DNA from 4 places in the Streptomyces sp. NPDC127129 genome. Region 2 is predicted to be linked to each of the others. Evidence: riboswitches for the same ligand, from Rfam matches in the RefSeq annotation. Region 2 holds a riboswitch; each other region holds the start of a gene.

Region 1 (4,160 bases), on a different contig from region 2:
GCGGTGGGACATCATGCACTTGAAGCCGTTGCGCTGGGCCAGCTCGACGGCGTCCAGGGTCTCGGTCAGCGAACCGATCTGGTTGACCTTGACGAGCAGCGCGTTGGCGGCGCCGTCCTCGATGCCGCGGGCCAGGCGCTCCGGGTTGGTGACGAAGAGGTCGTCGCCGACGATCTGGACCTTGGTGCCCAGCTTGTCGGTGAGGACCTTCCAGCCGGCCCAGTCGTCCTCGAACAGCGGGTCCTCGATGGAGACGAGCGGGTACGCGGAGACGAGCTCCTCGTAGTACTCGGTCATCTCGGCGGCCGAGCGGGACTTGCCCTCGAACTCGTACGAGCCGTCCTTGTAGAACTCGGACGCGGCGACGTCGAGCGCCAGCGCGATGTCCTTGCCCGGGACGTAGCCGGCCTGCTTGATGGCCTCCAGGATGAGGTCGAGCGCCTCGCGGTTGGAGTCCAGGTTCGGGGCGAAGCCGCCCTCGTCGCCGAGGCCGGTGGACAGGCCCTTGGTCTTCAGGACGGACTTGAGGGTGTGGTAGACCTCGGTGCCCCAGCGCAGGGCCTCGGAGAAGGACTCCGCGCCGATCGGCGCGATCATGAACTCCTGGATGTCCACGTTGGAGTCGGCGTGCGAGCCGCCGTTCAGGATGTTCATCATCGGAACGGGCAGCAGGTGCGCGTTCGGGCCGCCGAGGTAGCGGAAGAGCGGGAGGTCGGAGGCCTCGGACGCGGCGTGCGCGACGGCGAGGGAGACGCCGAGGATGGCGTTGGCGCCGAGGGAGGCCTTGTTGTCCGTGGCGTCCAGGTCGAACATGGCCTGGTCGATGAGGCGCTGCTCGGTGGCGTCGTAGCCGACGAGCTCCGGGCCGATCTGCTCGATCACGGCGAGGACGGCCTTCTCGACGCCCTTGCCCTGGTAGCGGTTCTTGTCTCCGTCACGGAGCTCAATGGCCTCGAACGCACCGGTGGAGGCACCGGACGGAACGGCAGCACGGCCGGTGCTGCCGTCGTCGAGGCCGACCTCGACCTCGACCGTGGGGTTGCCTCGGGAGTCCAGGATTTCCCGGGCTACGACGACGTCGATGGACGGCACGAGCATCTCCTTCTGGGATGTGACGCTAGATGTGACGCTTGCGGTGCAGGGTCGCTTTGGCCTTGCGACAAGAGCCTAACCGGCTCCGGGGCTCCCGCCCGCCGGGCGCCCGCCCCGTGGGACGAAAAAGGACCCAAGGGCACGCATCCACGGCCAAAGCGCCCCAGAACTACTCGGCGGTAACTCCGCGGGGCCCCGCCCCCGGGCCCGGGAACGCGGAACCCCGGCCCGGAGCGCACGGGGGAAGAGCGCTCCGGACCGGGGTGGTCACCGCGGGAGGGTCGTCGGACCCGTGTGAGCCGCCGGACTCACGCGGGCCGCGGGCCTCACTTCAGGTGAAGCTGCTGGCCCGGGTAGATCAGGTCGGCGTCCTCGACGACGTCCTTGTTGAGCTCGAAGAGCTTCGCCCAGCCGCCCTTGACGTCGTGGGCGGCGGCGATGGTGCTCAGGGTGTCGCCGGCGGCGACCTTGTACTCGCCGTCGCCCTTCTTGACCTTCTTGCCGGTCGGGGTGGTGACGGTCTTCTTGGACTCGGCCTTCTTCGGCGCGGTCCGGGTCTCGCTGCGGGTCGTCGGCTGCTCGGCCTGACGCTCCTGCTTCGGGGCGGCCGGCTCGGCCGGCGCGCTCTCGGCGGCACCACCGGTGTAGGCGGCACCGGAGAGGCCGACGCCGCAGCTCGGCCAGGCACCCTTGCCCTGTCCGGCGAGGACCTTCTCGGCGATGGTGATCTGCTGCGACTTCGAGGCCTGGTCGGCGGTGGCGGCGTAGGCGGTGCCACCGTAGGCGGCCCAGGTGGAGGCGGAGAACTGCAGGCCGCCGTAGTAGCCGTTGCCGGTGTTGATGGACCAGTTGCCACCGGACTCGCACTGGGCGACCTTGTCCCACTCGGAGGCCGTGGCGGCCGAGGCCGAACCGGCGGTCATCAGCGGGGCGGCGACGGCGACACCGGCGATACCGGCGAGAGCGACGGCGCGGGTGGCCTTGGAGGCACGACGGTGTTTGCCCTTGGCGGAAAACAGCATGGAACTTCTCCTCACCGACGCCTGCGAGGTGAGCTGTCGGGTTCGGGCCATGTGAGTTGCCCGGCCGCGCGACCTTGCGCGCGGCTTCACCCCAAGCCGGTCCTCCGGCCGTCTGTCTCAACGGCCGGGGGCGGCACTTACCTTGGGTCCCCCGCTCCTGCCTACGGCGCTTGACGCGACGACTGTTCCCATCGGCCGACGGCAGGATTCGGCGTTTCGGTCGACGGGGCCCGCGGTGGCGAGCGGTCCTGACCGTAGACACAGACCCGGGGGAAGTTCAAAGAGGCCCAGGTCGGACATTTCACCCCTACTCGCCAGGGGACGAAGGGTGTTTACGCAGGTGAGAGGTGACGGAAGCCGAGTTTATGGACGGGACGCGCCAGTTGAGACAAAGAGACCCATGTCTCACTGGCGCAGAACCGGACATACGGCCCTGAACTACCCCTGGTTCGCAGCCGAACCGAGGCCGAGGTCGAGGCTCTGGCCAGGGAGGATCAGGTCCGGATCGGCACCGACCGTCGAACGGTTGGCGTCGTAGAGGGCGCCCCAGCCGCCCGGGAGTTCGTTCTGCTGGGCGATCTCGGAGAGACTGTCGCCCGACTTGACGGTGTATTCACCGATCGCCCCGGATATGTCCTGAGCAGCGGTGTTGTCCAAACTGCCGGAAGAGCCCTTATTGCCCTTCTCGCCCTTGTTGCCCTTCTCGCCCTTGTTGCCCTGCTCCGGCACGCCCGCCTCGGCGTCCGCGTCGGATGTCGGGGTGTCAGTCGGCGCGGCGTGGCGACCCTTTTCGCCACTCTCGCCCGGATTGACCGATTCCTCCGGAGCCGCGTCACCGCGGTGCTTCCCCGTGCCCGGGGTCTCCGACGTGCTCGGCGCGGTGGGCGTGGTGGACGTCTCGGGTGTGGCGGACGGCTCACCCGCCCCGTCACCGCTTCCGTTCCCCTTCCCGTTGCCCCTGCCCGGCGTGGCGGTCTCGGAGGCGTCGGCGTCGGGCGACGTCGTCTCGGAACCGGTCGGCAGGCCCGCGGTCCGGTTCGACTCGGGGAGGGGGCCCGTGGGCTCCACCGGCTTCACCGCCGGGCCCGGGTCGACGTCCGGCTTGGCGCCGTCCTTCGTCAGGCCGGCGATCGGGGCGCAGGTCGCCCACTGCGTGTCGCCCGCGGCGAACGCCTTCTCCGCCACCGCGATCTGCTGGGCGCGGCTGGCGAGGTCCGCACTGGTCGCGTAGTCGAGACCGCCGTGACGCTCCCAGCTCTCCTGGGTGAACTGCAGACCTCCGTAGAGCCCGTTGCCGAAGTGGGCGCTCCACAGGCCGCCCGACTCGCACTCGGCCACCCGGTCCCAGGTGGCGGCGTCGGCGGCGGACGCCGAGCCCGCACCGAGGAGGGGAAGCGCCAGGGCCGATCCCGTCACGCCTGCGGCGACAACGATGGCGGGGGCCTGGCGGGGTCTGCGGTGTCGTCCGTTCCCGGAGCGCATGGGGAGGGCCTTTCGCGTGACTGCTGAGGTGACGGTGAACGTAGCGGCATTCGAACGTCAGTAACAAGTCGATGCAGCGGAGATCACGCGAAAGTCACAATATTGACGGTCTGTCAGTCACCCAAAGGGGAGAACTCCACCGGAAGTGTGCGCAATCCGCGCATGATGAGCCCTCCGCGCCACCGCAGGTCGGCCGGATCCACGGCAAGTCGCAGGTCCGGAAGGCGAGTCAGCAGCGTCGCGAGCGCGATCTGCCCTTCGAGCCGGGCGAGCGGCGCGCCGATGCAGTAGTGGATGCCGTGCCCGTAGCCGAGGTGCTGGTTGTCACGACGGGAGAGGTCGAGCGTGTCCGGCTCGTCGAAGCGCGCCGGGTCGCGGTCGGCGGCGGCGAGCACGACGAGGACCGGGTCGCCCGCCGGGATCCGCTGTCCGCCGATCGTCAGCGGCTCCATGGCGTACCGCCAGGTCGCCAGCTCCACCGGCCCGTCGTAGCGCAGCAGCTCCTCGACGCCGGTCTCCAGGAGTCCCCGCTCCCCCGCCGCGAGCGAGGCCTGGAGACGCTCG
Region 2 (4,160 bases):
CCGCATGCACGCCCGCTACGTCCTGCCCGAGTTCACCGAGCGCACGAGCTCCGGGTCCCGGACCCTCGACCCGTACTCCAAGCTGCTCGACGAGCGGATCGTCTTCCTGGGCACCCCGATCGACGAGACCTCGGCCAACGACGTCATCGCGCAGCTTCTGCACCTGGAGTACGCCGACCCGGACCGGGACATCTCGCTCTACATCAACTCGCCCGGCGGTTCGATCAGCGCCATGTCGGCGATCTACGACACGATGCAGATCGTCACCTGCGACGTGGAGACCACCTGCCTCGGGCAGGCCGTCTCGACCGCCGCCGTACTGCTCGCGGCCGGCGCCCCCGGCAAGCGGCTCGCGCTGCCCGGGGCCCGGGTCGTGCTCCAGCAGCCCGCGACGGACGAGCCGTTGCAGGGGCAGCCGAGCGATCTCGCCATCCAGGCGGCGGAATTGGTCCGGCTGCGCGCGATGCTGGCCGGCATCCTGGTCGCCCACACCGGGCAGAGCCGCGAGCGGATCGACGCCGACATCGACCGCGTCACCGTCCTGGACGCACCGGCCGCCACCGCGTACGGCCTGGTGGACCACGTGGTCCAGAACCGGGGGGCGTCGGGCGGCGCCGGGACGCGGTGAGCCGGTCATGGTCCCCGAACTGCCGCCGCTGCCCGCCCTGACGCGCGCCGAGGGCGAGTTCATCGACGCGTATCTCGAAGTCGTCGACCTGCTGGGCCGGATCAATCCATCCAGGGGAGCGCATACCTATGGGGCGCTGAGGGCGGCACAGGCCCTGGTGGGGAAGGCGAGCGCCCTCCGGGACGCGTTGACGGTGATGCATATCCGCGGGGAGGCGGAGGTCCACGCGGAGACATTGGCCCGCGCGCTGCGGGTGTTGGACGGGGAGCGCCGGGCGCAGCGGGTCACAGTGCCGGAGGCTCCGACGAGTTGACATTCAGGCGTGTCGTGTCGAGGTCCACTCGGAGCAGCGGAGCCGCAGAATCGCTCCCCCGTTCGGCGTAGTCGACGAATCGACATATGTGCGGGGTGAGTTGCACAACAGGTGTACGCATCTGGCCGAATCGGACGTTCCAGCCCTGGTCCGGGACTCGTCGGCAAAACCTCCGAAGATCACGAAACCTGCCTGTCCACCCGAATGGATCAGTCGTGAGGAGCCTCACATAACGCCGTTTCGACTCGGATTTCGCCCTGGTTGTGGGTCAAGATCCCTCACGACGACAAGCCCCCGCCACCGCGGCGGGGCGGTCCGGGCGGACGCCGAGTCCTGCCGCTGTCCCGGATGTCTGGTCGACAGGAGTGGATCGGCAGGAGTGGAGGACCCGAGCAGTACGGGACGGCCGGCCAGTGGGGCCGTTCCTCGGGGTGAAGCCGCAGCCGCGGCCGGGCAACTTCGCCAGCCCGAACCCGACAGGTCATCCTTCACAGGCGGCTGACGAAGGGTTGCGCATGAGTGCGCAGATTCATGTCCCGTCCATGCTGTCCCGGGCCGGAGCCGTCTCGGCTCTCACCCTCGCCGCCCTCGGCGGCACGATGCTGGCGCCGGGCGCCGCACCGGAGGCCCAGGCGGCGACGTCGCACGCCGGCAAGGCGCTGAACGTCGCCGCCTCCAAGAAGGGATCGCCCTACAGGTACGGAGCGGCCGGACCGACCCGGTTCGACTGCTCGGGGCTCACGCTCTACTCGTACAAGAAGGCGGGCAAGTCGCTGCCCCGTACCGCGCAGCAGCAGTACAACAAGACCCGGCACATCAAGGCCTCCAGCCGCCAGAAGGGGGACCTGGTGTTCTTCCATTCGGGTGGAAGGGTCTACCACGTGGGGATCTACGCGGGTAGCGGCAAGATCTGGCACTCGCCCAAGACCGGCTCCTGGGTGAAGCTCGACAAGATCTGGTCGTCCAAGGTGTATTACGGCCGGGTGCGCTGACGCCGCGCCGGGTGCGCCTACGCCGTGCCGGATCCGCTGACGACACCGCGCCGGAGCGGGGCGTGCCGTGCGGCGAGTGAGCTGAGCTGACACGACCAGTGGGTGCGGTGGCGCCGCCGCACCCGCTCGTCCTCAGGAACCGGCCGGCTGGGGCGCGAGCATCCGGTCCGGCGAGGCGGTCCAGGGAAGGTTGATCCAGACCGTCTTGCCGCCCTCGCTGGTCGGCGTGACGGAGAGCCGCCCGCCGGCCTCGGCCGCCAGGAAGCGGATGATGACCATCCCCCGGCCGTTGTCCTGCTGCACCGCCGCCGGAAGCCGCTTGGGCCAGCGGGGGTGGCTGTCGGTGACCCCGATGTGGAGCTGCTCCTCGCGCTCCAGGCGGACGTCGACGGTGAACGTGGGCGACTGCCCGAAGGTGTGCTGGACCGCGTTGGTGGCCAGTTCGGAGACGATGAGCCGGACGGTGTCGGCGGTGCCCCCGGCCTCCGCGAGCCCCCAGCCGGTCAGGACGTCGGCGACATATCTTCGGGCGGCGGACACCGAGGCGGGATCGCTCGGCAGAGTGACGGTTGCTTCCTGGTGGTCTGCCATGGCGACGCTGTCCCTTTCCCACCGGGCCCGGCCCGGATTGCGCTACGCGTCAGAGTGCCACCGATGGTGCCGTCCCGTATGGCGATCCACCAAGATATGTGCATATTTGTCGCTCGAAGCGGTGAACTCTGCTACGAGAGACCGTATTTGGGCTGCGGTCAGGCGATCGGAGGTGCTGTCCGCACGATCGTGGCGACGGCCTGCTCGATCTGCGCGTCCGTCAGGTCCGCGCGGGCCGTGAGCCGCAGCCGCGAGACACCGTCCGGCACGGACGGCGGACGGAAGCAGCCGACGACGAGCCCCTGATCGCGGCAGTCGGCGGCCCACCGCAGCGCCGCCTCGGGCGAGGGGGCACGGACCGAGACGACGGCCGCCTCCGGGCGCACGGCGGTCAGACCGGCCGCCGTGACCATCCCGTGCAGCGTGGTGGCGACGGTCCTGGCGCGCTCGGCGAGGCCGGGATCGCCCTGGATCAGCCGAAGGCTCGCCAGGGCGGCGCCCGCGGCGGCCGGGGCGAGGCCGGTGTCGAAGATGAACGTACGGGCCGCGTTGACCAGGTGCTCGATCACGCGGGCGGGGCCGAGGACGGCTCCGCCCTGGCTGCCGAGCGACTTGGAGAGGGTGACGGTGGCGACGACGTCCGGGTCGCCGGAGAGACCGGCGGCGTGCAGTCCGCCCCGCCCGCCGTCGCCGAGCACGCCCAGACCGTGGGCGTCGTCCACGACGAGCCCGGCGCCGTGGGCGCGGCAGGCCTCCGCCAGCTCGGCCAGCGGGGCCTGGTCGCCGTCCACGGAGAAGACGGAGTCGGAGACCACGAGGGTCCGGCGCTCCGGGTGGGCCTGGAGGGTCTTGCGTACGGCCTCGGGGTCGGCGTGCGGGACCACCGCCGTCTCGGCGCGCGAGAGCCTGCAGCCGTCGACGATCGAGGCGTGGTTGCCCGCGTCGGAGACGATCAGCGCGTCCCGGCCGCTGAGCGCGGTGAGCGCGGCGAGATTGGCGGTGTAGCCGGAGGAGAAGACGAGAGCCGCCTCGAAACCGCAGAAGTCGGCGAGTTCGCGCTCCAGGCGGGTGTGCAGCCGGGTGGTGCCGGTGACGAGACGGGAGCCGGTGGAGCCGGCGCCCCACCGGCGGGCGGCCTCGGCGGCCGCCTCCGTGACCTCCGGGCGGTGGGTCAGTCCGAGGTAGTCGTTGCTCGCCAGGTCGAGCAGATCCGACTCGGCGGCCCGCGGCCGGAGCGTGCGGACGAGACCCGCCTCCGCACGGCGGCGCGCCTCCGCGTCGGTCCAGTCGAACGGGGTCCGGCGGGTGTCCTCGTCCCGGTGCATGGGGCAGATCCTTTTGTAGGCAGCGCACAGACCCTAACCGCCCGCGGCCAGGGACAGGGTGTGGCCATGCACACACCTCAATCGGGCTCGTTTGTTCAGATCCTCCTTGGCCGCGAGGTGTGCCGTAGGCGAGGATCACCCTTTATGGACCTGCTGAACACGCTGGTGGACAAGGGGCTGCGGCGCGAGCTGCCGAGCCGTGAAGAAGCGCTCGCCGTACTGGCGACCTCCGACGACGAACTCCTCGATGTGGTGGCCGCCGCCGGCAAGGTGCGTCGTCAGTGGTTCGGGCGGCGCGTGAAGCTGAACTA
Region 3 (4,160 bases), on a different contig from region 2:
GAATGGCTGGCGGAGGCCGACCCCGGCACGCTGGCGCTCTGGTGCACGTACCACCCGGGGCAGACGCCGTACGACCGCTTCCTCGCCAAGTGCCGCGAGCTGACCGCCCGGGGTACGCGCTTCAGCGTCGGGATCGTCGGTCTGCCCGAGCACCGGGAGCACGCCCGGCGGCTGCGGGACGAGCTCCCGCCCGAGGTCTACCTCTGGGTGAACGCGGCCGAGGGGCTCACGTACACCGACGAGGAGGCCGGGGCCTGGACGGCCCTCGACCCCCTCTTCCCGTACAGCCGCCGGCCGCACCCCTCAGCCGGTCTCCCCTGCCGGACCGGTGAGTCGGTGATCTCGGTGGACGGTGACGGGACGGTGCGCCGCTGCCACTTCGTCAAGGCCGAGCTGGGCAATCTGTACGACGGCTCGTACCGCGCTGCCCTGCGCCCGCGCGCCTGCCCGCTCTCCGTCTGCGACTGCCACATCGGCTATGTCCATCTGGAGACGCTGCCGCTGTACGACGTGTTCGCCGGCGGCGTTCTGGAGCGGATACCGGCACCCGCCCTGCTCAGAGGGGCATGAGGTCTCCGAGCGGCATGAGATCGGGGCGCTTGGCCGCCACGTGGTCGCCCGAGCTCTCGCCCCGCAGCCGCCGGCCGATCCACGGCACGAGGTACTCCCTGGCCCAGTTGATGTCGTCGCGGCGCACCTCGAGCGTGCCGCGCGGCGGGAGCGGCGGCCAGGGCTGGTCCGGGTCGGCCGGCACGTCCAGGCCGAGGACCTGGGCGGCGCGCAGCGCGACCCGGGTGTGGCCCTCGGGCGAGAGGTGCAGCCGGTCGTCGTCCCAGGCCCGCCTGTCCTGCACCGACCTGAGCGACCAGAGGTCGAGGACCGGGCAGTCGTAGCGGTCGGCGATGGACCGGACGTGGGCCGTGTACGTGGCGATCTTGCCGCGCAGATGCTTCAGCACGGGGACGTCGCGGGTGTCGAAGCCGGTCGTCACCATCACGGTGCCGACGGCGGACGTCAGGTCGGCGACGGCGCGCTCGAAGCGCTCAGCGACGTCGTCGGGGTCGGTGCCGGGGCGGATGATGTCGTTTCCGCCCGCGCAGAAGGTCACCAGGTCGGGGGCGAGTTCCTTCGCCCTGGGGACCTGCTCCTCCACGATCTGGTCCAGCAGGCGGCCGCGTACGGCCAGGTTGGCGTAACGGAATGCGTCGTGCTCCGGCAGTCGGTCGGCGAGGAGCACCGCGAAGCGGTCCGCCCACCCGACGTACTTCCCGTCGGGCCCGGGGTCTCCCACGCCCTCGGTGAAGCTGTCACCGATCGCCGCGTACGACCCGAATACGTGCGTGTCTCTTGTTCTCGAATCGTCTGCCACGGGACCACATCTTTCCCTTATGGATGTGACCTACGCGACCGTAAGGAGGGGTTGACGCCGGGTGAGATACGCCACCGGTCAAGATTCCACCAAGCCGGAATACGCGCGTGGGGGCCCGGCACTGGTAAGTGCCGGGCCCCCACGGGTGCTGTCGGTGCGTCAGATGCTGACGCCGTGCGAGCGCAGGTAGGCCAGCGGGTCGATGTCCGAGCCGTAGCCGGGTCCGGTGCGGATCTCGAAGTGCAGGTGCGGACCGGTGGAGTTGCCGGTCGAGCCGGAGAGACCGATCTCCTGGCCACCGGTGACGGTCTGGCCGGCGGAGACGTTCAGGGAGGAGAGATGGGCGTACTGCGAGAACGTGCCGTCGGCGTGCTGGATGACGACCTCGTTGCCGTACGAGCCGCTGTTGCCCGCGGAGTAGACGGTGCCCGCGCCGACGGCCTTCACCGAGGTGCCGGAGGAGGCGATGAAGTCGACACCGGTGTGGTAGCCGGAGGACCACATGGCGCCGGAGGCGCGGTACGGGGTGGAGATGCCGCCGCCGACGGGGGCGACCCAGCCGGAGGAGGATGCCTGCGCGGGGGCGGACGCCGGGGCGGCGGTGCCGGCCGGGTCACGCTCGGCGGAGCGGGAGGCGCGCGTGTCGGAGGAGGGCTTCTCCGCCTTCGGAGCGGCCTTGGGGGCCTTCTTCGGAGCGGCCTTGGGCGCCGCCTTGGCGGTCGACTTGGCGCCGAGGGTGAGCTTCATGCCGGGAAGGATCAGCGACGGGTTCTCGCCGACGACCTGGCGGTTGTCCGTGTAGAGCTTCTTCCAGCCGCCCGCGAGGTGGTGCTCGGCGGCGATCTTCGACAGGTAGTCGCCACGGACGACGGAGTACGTCTTCGGCTTGGCGGTCTTCCCGGCGGCCGGGGCCTTGGCGGGGGTCGCGGCGACGGAGGCGACGGCCTGGTGGGACGTCACGGACGGGGCGGCCTTGTCGGCGGCGTGAGCGCCGGTCGCACCGAGCAGGGGCAGGGCGACGACGGCGCCACCCGTACCGGCGGCGACGAATCCACGCGTGAGCGGGTTGGCCTTGGGACGGCGGTGCTTACCCTTTGCGGGCATGGCGAATTCCTCTCCGTCGCCTGCGAGGTGAGCTGTCGGGTTCGGACTGGAGATGTCCGGCCGCTTTTCACGCGGCTTCACCCCGAGCCGTCCGGAACGACCGGAACGGCGTACTACCTGGGTCCCCCGCTCCTGCCGTACGTGGGTGGGTGCGGATTCCGGGCGGTGGCAGGATTCGGCGGGTCCGACCGGATTGAGCGTGACGCTAGACGAGCGGGTCGAGGCGAACAAGCCGCCTCTTTTCGTTCGCAATCATGGGATGCAAATTCACACCGGATTCCGGTCACCCTCCGTGGAGGGCGGGACCTCGATCTCCTTTTCCGCTACGGGGATTGCACAAGACGATCAGGCACGGTCCGTCACCTCTATGACGCTGCTCACGCGCCGAATCCCATCTCCCCTGCAACCAGGGCGCGTTATACCTAAGGGCCCAATTCGGACAGAACACCCATTCCCATACCCCGGGGGTAGGCGGAGGCCCGGTCACCCGGGATGATTGGCCCAGGAATCGATCAGCAGTCGATCCCGATCCGCCAACCTTCAGGAGCACTCGTGACGCAGCAGCTGCCGCAGGTCCCGTCGACCGAACCCGAGCTCACCGGGGTGCGCAACTTCAGGGACGTGGGCGGACTGCCGACCGTGGACGGCGGTTCGGTGCGGTTCGGCCGCCTTTTCCGCAGCGGCCACCTGGCGCACGCCACCGAGCAGGACGCGGCGTTCCTCTCCACCCTCGGGCTGCACACGATCTTCGACTTCCGCAATGTGGCCGACCGCAAGATCGAGGGCCCGGACGTCGAACTGCCCGGCGTGCGGAACGTGAACATACCGCTCAACGACCCGGCTGACGGCAAGGAGTTCTGGAGGCTGGTCAGGACCGGCGAGCTGGAGCAGCTCCGCGGCATCCTCGGCGACGGCAAGGCGGCGGCGCGAATGTCCGATTCGTACCGGAAGATGATTGTCGAGCGGACGGCGGAGCACAGCGGCATCCTGCACGCGATGGCCGAGGACAGCGTCCCGGCGCTGATGCACTGCGCGGCCGGGAAGGACCGCGCCGGCCTCTCCATCGCCATCTCCCTGCTCGCGGTGGGCGTGGAGCACGAGGCCATCGAGGCCGACTACGTGAAGTCGAACGACCCGCACCGCCGCTACAAGGTGCAGCGCAGCTCCACCTCCGCGGACGCCATGTCGCCCGAGGTGATGGAGCTGCTCAGCCCGCTCTTCGACGCACGGGTCGAGTATCTGCGGGCCGCGTTCGAGACGATGACGCAGACCTGGGGGACGGTCGAGGGCTACCTCACGGACGGCCTGAAGCTCGCCCCGGAGACGCGGGCGCGGCTGCGTGAGCGTCTCGTCGTCGAGGTGTGACCCGGCCCCCGGCCGCTACTGGTTCTGGCCTCCGAGCATGAAGAGCAGATAGAGGAAGCCGGCGAAGAGGTGCCCGGCCACCAGATAGGCGAAGAGCCGGAGCACCAGCCCCTTGGGGAACTTGCCGGCCTCGCGCTCCTCACCGGTGACCGGTGCGGACTTCTCGGACATATCGACCCCTTTCCAGGGCTCAGCGCAGATGCGGGGCGCCGTCGCCGAGGCACAGCTCGGCGGCGGGGCTCTGCATGAGCGTGTGGACGAAGAGCAGCTCGGCCCCGCCGCGGCCGACGGCGCCGATGCGGTGCGGGGTGAGCGAGTCGAA
Region 4 (4,160 bases), on a different contig from region 2:
GTCCTGTTCGGCGACCCGCAGCTCGCCCTGACCGCCGTCAACCGGGTCCTCGACGTCACCGCCGAGGAGGTGCGGGCCGTCGCCGCGGCCCGGCTGCGCCCGGACAACCGCGCGGTGCTGGTCTATGAGCCGGTCGGCACCGAACAGAACGACGCCGAGACGGCCGACAGCGACGAGGAAGAGGGAGCGGACCAGTGACCGACGCTGCCGCGTCTTTGACGAGCATGACGTTCCACCCGCAGCCGGAGCCGGGCACCGCCAGGCCCTGGGCCTTCCCGGCCCCGGACCGCGGAGCGCTGGACAACGGCCTGACGGTGCTGCGCTGCCACCGCCCCGGCCAGCAGGTCGTCGCCGTCGAGATCTTCCTCGACGCGCCGCTGGAGGCCGAGCCCGCGGGTCTCGACGGTGTCGCCACGATCATGGCCCGCGCGCTCTCCGAGGGCACGGACCAGCACACCGCCGAGGAGTTCGCGGCCGAGCTGGAGCGCTGCGGCGCCACGCTCGACGCGCACGCCGACCACCCGGGTGTACGGGTCTCCCTGGAGGTCCCCGTCTCCCGGCTGCCCAAGGCGCTCGGGCTGCTCTCCGAGGCCCTGATCGCCCCGGCGTTCCTCGAGACCGAGGTCGAGCGCCTGGTGCGCAACCGGCTCGACGAGATCCCGCACGAGGCGGCCAACCCGGCCCGCCGGGCGGCCAAGCAGCTCTCCAAGGAGCTCTTCCCGGCCGACTCGCGGATGTCCCGGCCGCGCCAGGGCACCGAGGAGACCGTGGAGGCGATCGACGCCGCCGCCGTCCGCGCGTTCTTCGACGCGCACATGCGTCCCTCCACGGCCACGGCCGTGGTCGTCGGCGACCTGACCGACGTGGACCTGGACAAGGTGCTCGCCGAGACCCTCGGCGCCTGGACGGGGAACACCGCCGAGCCCCGCCCGGTCCCGCCGATCACGGCCGACGACACCGGCCGCGTGGTCATCGTCGACCGCCCGGGTGCCGTCCAGACCCAGCTGCTGATCGGCCGTGTCGGCGCCGACCGGCACGACCGCGTCTGGCCGGCCCAGGTCCTCGGCACGTACTGCCTCGGTGGCACGCTCACCTCCCGCCTGGACCGTGTCCTGCGCGAGGAGAAGGGCTACACCTACGGTGTCCGTGCCTTCGGCCAGGTGCTGCGCTCCGACGGCGAGGGCAACGGCGCCTCGATGCTCGCCATCAGCGGCTCCGTCGACACCCCCAACACCGGCCCGGCACTTGACGACCTGTGGAAGGTGCTGCGCACCCTCGCCGCGGAAGGCCTGACGGACGCCGAGCGTGATGTGGCCGTGCAGAACCTGGTGGGCGTGGCGCCGCTCAAGTACGAGACCGCCGCCTCGGTCGCCGGGACCCTCGCCGACCAGGTCGAGCAGCACCTTCCGGACGATTTCCAGGCGCAGTTGTACGCGCGCCTCGCCGAGACCGGCACGGTGGAGGCGACGGCCGCGGTCGTCAACGCCTTCCCCGTGGACCGTCTCGTCACGGTGCTCGTGGGTGACGCCTCGGAGATCGAGGAGCCGGTGCGCGCCCTCGGTATCGGGGAAGTGACCGTCGTCACCGGCTGATTGAGCCGTCGCGCCGCCGCGTCCGGCGGCAGAGGAGGACCCCGACGTCACGGTACGTCGGGGTCCTCCTCTTTGTCCGTATTGCAGCAGAGGGTGGGCGTATGCCCTGTGGCATGTCTTACAAACGGCCGTGTCTGTTTGGTTATTGAAAGATGGTCCGCATACCGTCAATCCGGCTGTTCGCCAGTTGCACTCCGCCGCACCCGCGGCATCGGACAGTCATCGCCGAGTCCCCGTCAGGCGTGAGCCTGGGGAGCCGGGGACCCACACGAAGTCCCTGGGGTGAATCGGACGCCTTCGCATCCCTGCGGAGGGGCCCGTAGGAGACCTTCCTGCTCCGAACCCGTCAGCTAACCCGGTAGGCGAGAAGGAAGGAAAGGAACAGCCCCTACATGGCGTTCACCCGTGCCACCGGGAAGCACCGTGGTCCGAGCCGTCTGTCGCGCCGCAGCGCCGGCATCGCCGGCGTCGCGACCCTCGCCACGACCGGCGTCATCGGAACCCTCGCCTCCCCGGCATTCGCCGTCGACGCGGACGCTGCCCCCTCCGTCGAGGACACCGGGCTGACCCAGATCATCGCCGCCGACTCGCTCGCCGCCACCGTCGACGCCCAGGCCGCCGCCCAGGAGCGCGAGGCCGCCGAGGCCGAGGCGAAGCGCAAGGCGGAGGCCCGCGCCAAGGCCGAGGCCAAGCGCAAGGCGGAGGCCCGCGCCAAGGAGATCCGCGAGGCCAGGGAGCGCGCCGCCCGTGAGGCCGAGCGCAAGCGCCTGAACTCCTTCCAGCTCCCCGTGGCCGGCTCGTACGTCAGCACCGGCTACAAGACCGGCGGTGCGCTCTGGTCCTCGGGCAGCCACTCCGGTGTCGACTTCCACGCCGCCTCCGGCACCAAGGTCGTCTCCGTCGGCTCCGGCACCGTCGTCGAGGCCGGCTGGGGCGGTGCGTACGGCAACAACGTCGTCATCCGGATGAACGACGGCACGTACACCCAGTACGGTCACCTCTCCGCCATCAGTGTCGGGGTCGGCCAGTCCGTCACCCCGGGCCAGCAGATAGGCATCTCGGGCTCGACCGGCAACTCCACGGGTCCGCACCTCCACTTCGAGGCCCGCACCACCGCCGAGTACGGCTCCGACATCAACCCGATCGCGTACCTCCGTGCGCGCGGTGTGAACGTCTGACCGTTCGAGGTCTTTCCCGGCTTCTCAGAAAAGCCCCGGCTCGTACCGAGCCGGGGCTTTTCGCTGACCAAAAACATATCCATGGTTCCTGCGGAGCCGTCGGAAACAATGCCCTGCTGCAATAGAGTCGCCGGAGAACCGGTTTCGCGCGGATCAAGGCGGAGGTCGAACATGCGCATTCCCGCGCACTCTGTATGCACGGCGATCCGGGACGACATCGTCACCGGGGTCTTCGAGCGCGGCAGCCGGCTGACCGAGGAGCAGCTCGCCCGCCGGTACGGAGTCTCCCGCGTCCCCGTCCGCGAGGCGCTGCGCACCCTGGAGTCAGAGGGCTTCGTGATCACCCGCCGCCACGCGGGAGCCCAGGTCGCCGAGCCCACCGAGCAGGAGGCGGCGGACCTGCTGGACGTACGGTCCCTGCTGGAGCCGCTGGGGGCCGCGCGCGCCGCGCAGCGCCGCACCGAGGCGCACCTCAAGGTGCTGCGGGGCCTGGTCAGGCTGGGGCAGGAGCGGGCCAGGCAGGGCCAGGCGGAGGACCTGCGGCCGCTCGGCGGCTGGTTCCACGAGACGCTGGCCCAGGCCTCGGGCAGCCCGGCGCTCACCGCCCTGCTCATCCAGCTGCGGCACAAGATCGACTGGATGTACGCGATCGAGCTCCCGTCCCAGCCGGCCGAGGCCTGGGCCGAGCACGGGGCGATCGTGGACGCGGTGGCGCGCGGCGACGCCGAGCGGGCCCGCGCGCTGACCGCGACGCACGCCGAGCGGTCCCTGGTGCTGCACCGCCTGAAGCGCCCGGAGCACGGGCGCGTGAGGGTTCCGCAACATGTCGTCAACACCGCGAGCGTCCGGAATTAACGAGCGGGCCGTATACAAGGAGCAGTAAATTTCGCGGGTCGGCTCCGTCCTTTCTGGAACGGTGCCAGCCTGGAACGGGTGCCTGCCTGAAATGGTGCCTGCCCGGAATGGCGCTCGGAAATGTGCTGTGCACGACGCACCGTGCACAATTCGCTGTCCGTGATGCGCCGCAGGGAATGTGCCCGCGGAATCGGGGGGACGAAAAAGCCGCGCCGCCGGTGTTCCGGCGTGCGCGGCTTCTTCGGAGTCCGGGTCAGACGGTCTCGGGAAGCTCCTCGAGTCCCTCGGCAACCAGCTTCGCCAGGCGGTCGAGCGCGACCTCGGCGCCGTCGGCGTCCGAAGCGAGAACGATCTCCTCGCCGCCCTGCGCGCCCAGACCGAGCACCGCGAGCATCGACGCGGCGTTGACCGGGTTGCCCTCGGCCTTGGCGATCGTCACGGGGACGCCGGAGGCCGTGGCGGCACGGACGAAGATGGAGGCGGGGCGGGCGTGCAGGCCCTCGGCCCAGCCGACGTTGACGCGGCGCTCAGCCAT

The links. Region 2 has a riboswitch for cyclic di-AMP ahead of ACFVGW_RS20445 (C40 family peptidase). Riboswitches for the same ligand answer to the same signal wherever they lie in the genome.
Region 1: it holds a riboswitch for cyclic di-AMP, as region 2 does, so the genes downstream of both, ACFVGW_RS19640 (transglycosylase family protein) here and ACFVGW_RS20445 (C40 family peptidase) in region 2, are expected to answer to the same signal.
Region 3: it holds a riboswitch for cyclic di-AMP, as region 2 does, so the genes downstream of both, ACFVGW_RS01475 (peptidoglycan DD-metalloendopeptidase family protein) here and ACFVGW_RS20445 (C40 family peptidase) in region 2, are expected to answer to the same signal.
Region 4: it holds a riboswitch for cyclic di-AMP, as region 2 does, so the genes downstream of both, ACFVGW_RS30770 (M23 family metallopeptidase) here and ACFVGW_RS20445 (C40 family peptidase) in region 2, are expected to answer to the same signal.

Annotation. Positions count from the first base shown of each region.
Region 1 covers NZ_JBHXTV010000009.1:287,157-291,316, reverse strand. The annotation lists gene eno (phosphopyruvate hydratase) at 1-1,098, opposite strand, end outside; gene ACFVGW_RS19640 (transglycosylase family protein) at 1,419-2,114, opposite strand; cyclic di-AMP (ydaO/yuaA leader) riboswitch at 2,118-2,293, opposite strand; gene ACFVGW_RS19635 (transglycosylase family protein) at 2,553-3,530, opposite strand; gene ACFVGW_RS19630 (cytochrome P450) at 3,710-4,160, opposite strand, start outside.
Region 2 covers NZ_JBHXTV010000010.1:103,506-107,665, reverse strand. The annotation lists gene ACFVGW_RS20455 (ClpP family protease) at 5-628, shown strand; gene ACFVGW_RS20450 (hypothetical protein) at 636-941, shown strand; cyclic di-AMP (ydaO/yuaA leader) riboswitch at 1,256-1,453, shown strand; gene ACFVGW_RS20445 (C40 family peptidase) at 1,457-1,933, shown strand; gene ACFVGW_RS20440 (ATP-binding protein) at 2,066-2,524, opposite strand; gene ACFVGW_RS20435 (8-amino-7-oxononanoate synthase) at 2,683-3,849, opposite strand; gene bioB (biotin synthase BioB) at 3,994-4,160, shown strand, end outside.
Region 3 covers NZ_JBHXTV010000001.1:348,300-352,459, forward strand. The annotation lists gene ACFVGW_RS01465 (STM4011 family radical SAM protein) at 1-570, shown strand, start outside; gene ACFVGW_RS01470 (SGNH/GDSL hydrolase family protein) at 557-1,369, opposite strand; gene ACFVGW_RS01475 (peptidoglycan DD-metalloendopeptidase family protein) at 1,529-2,473, opposite strand; cyclic di-AMP (ydaO/yuaA leader) riboswitch at 2,478-2,664, opposite strand; gene ACFVGW_RS01480 (tyrosine-protein phosphatase) at 3,026-3,838, shown strand; gene ACFVGW_RS01485 (DUF6126 family protein) at 3,854-4,009, opposite strand; gene ACFVGW_RS01490 (helix-turn-helix domain-containing protein) at 4,029-4,160, opposite strand, start outside.
Region 4 covers NZ_JBHXTV010000019.1:120,745-124,904, forward strand. The annotation lists gene ACFVGW_RS30760 (pitrilysin family protein) at 1-198, shown strand, start outside; gene ACFVGW_RS30765 (M16 family metallopeptidase) at 225-1,592, shown strand; cyclic di-AMP (ydaO/yuaA leader) riboswitch at 1,806-1,972, shown strand; gene ACFVGW_RS30770 (M23 family metallopeptidase) at 1,985-2,770, shown strand; gene ACFVGW_RS30775 (GntR family transcriptional regulator) at 2,942-3,625, shown strand; gene ACFVGW_RS30780 (HPr family phosphocarrier protein) at 3,879-4,160, opposite strand.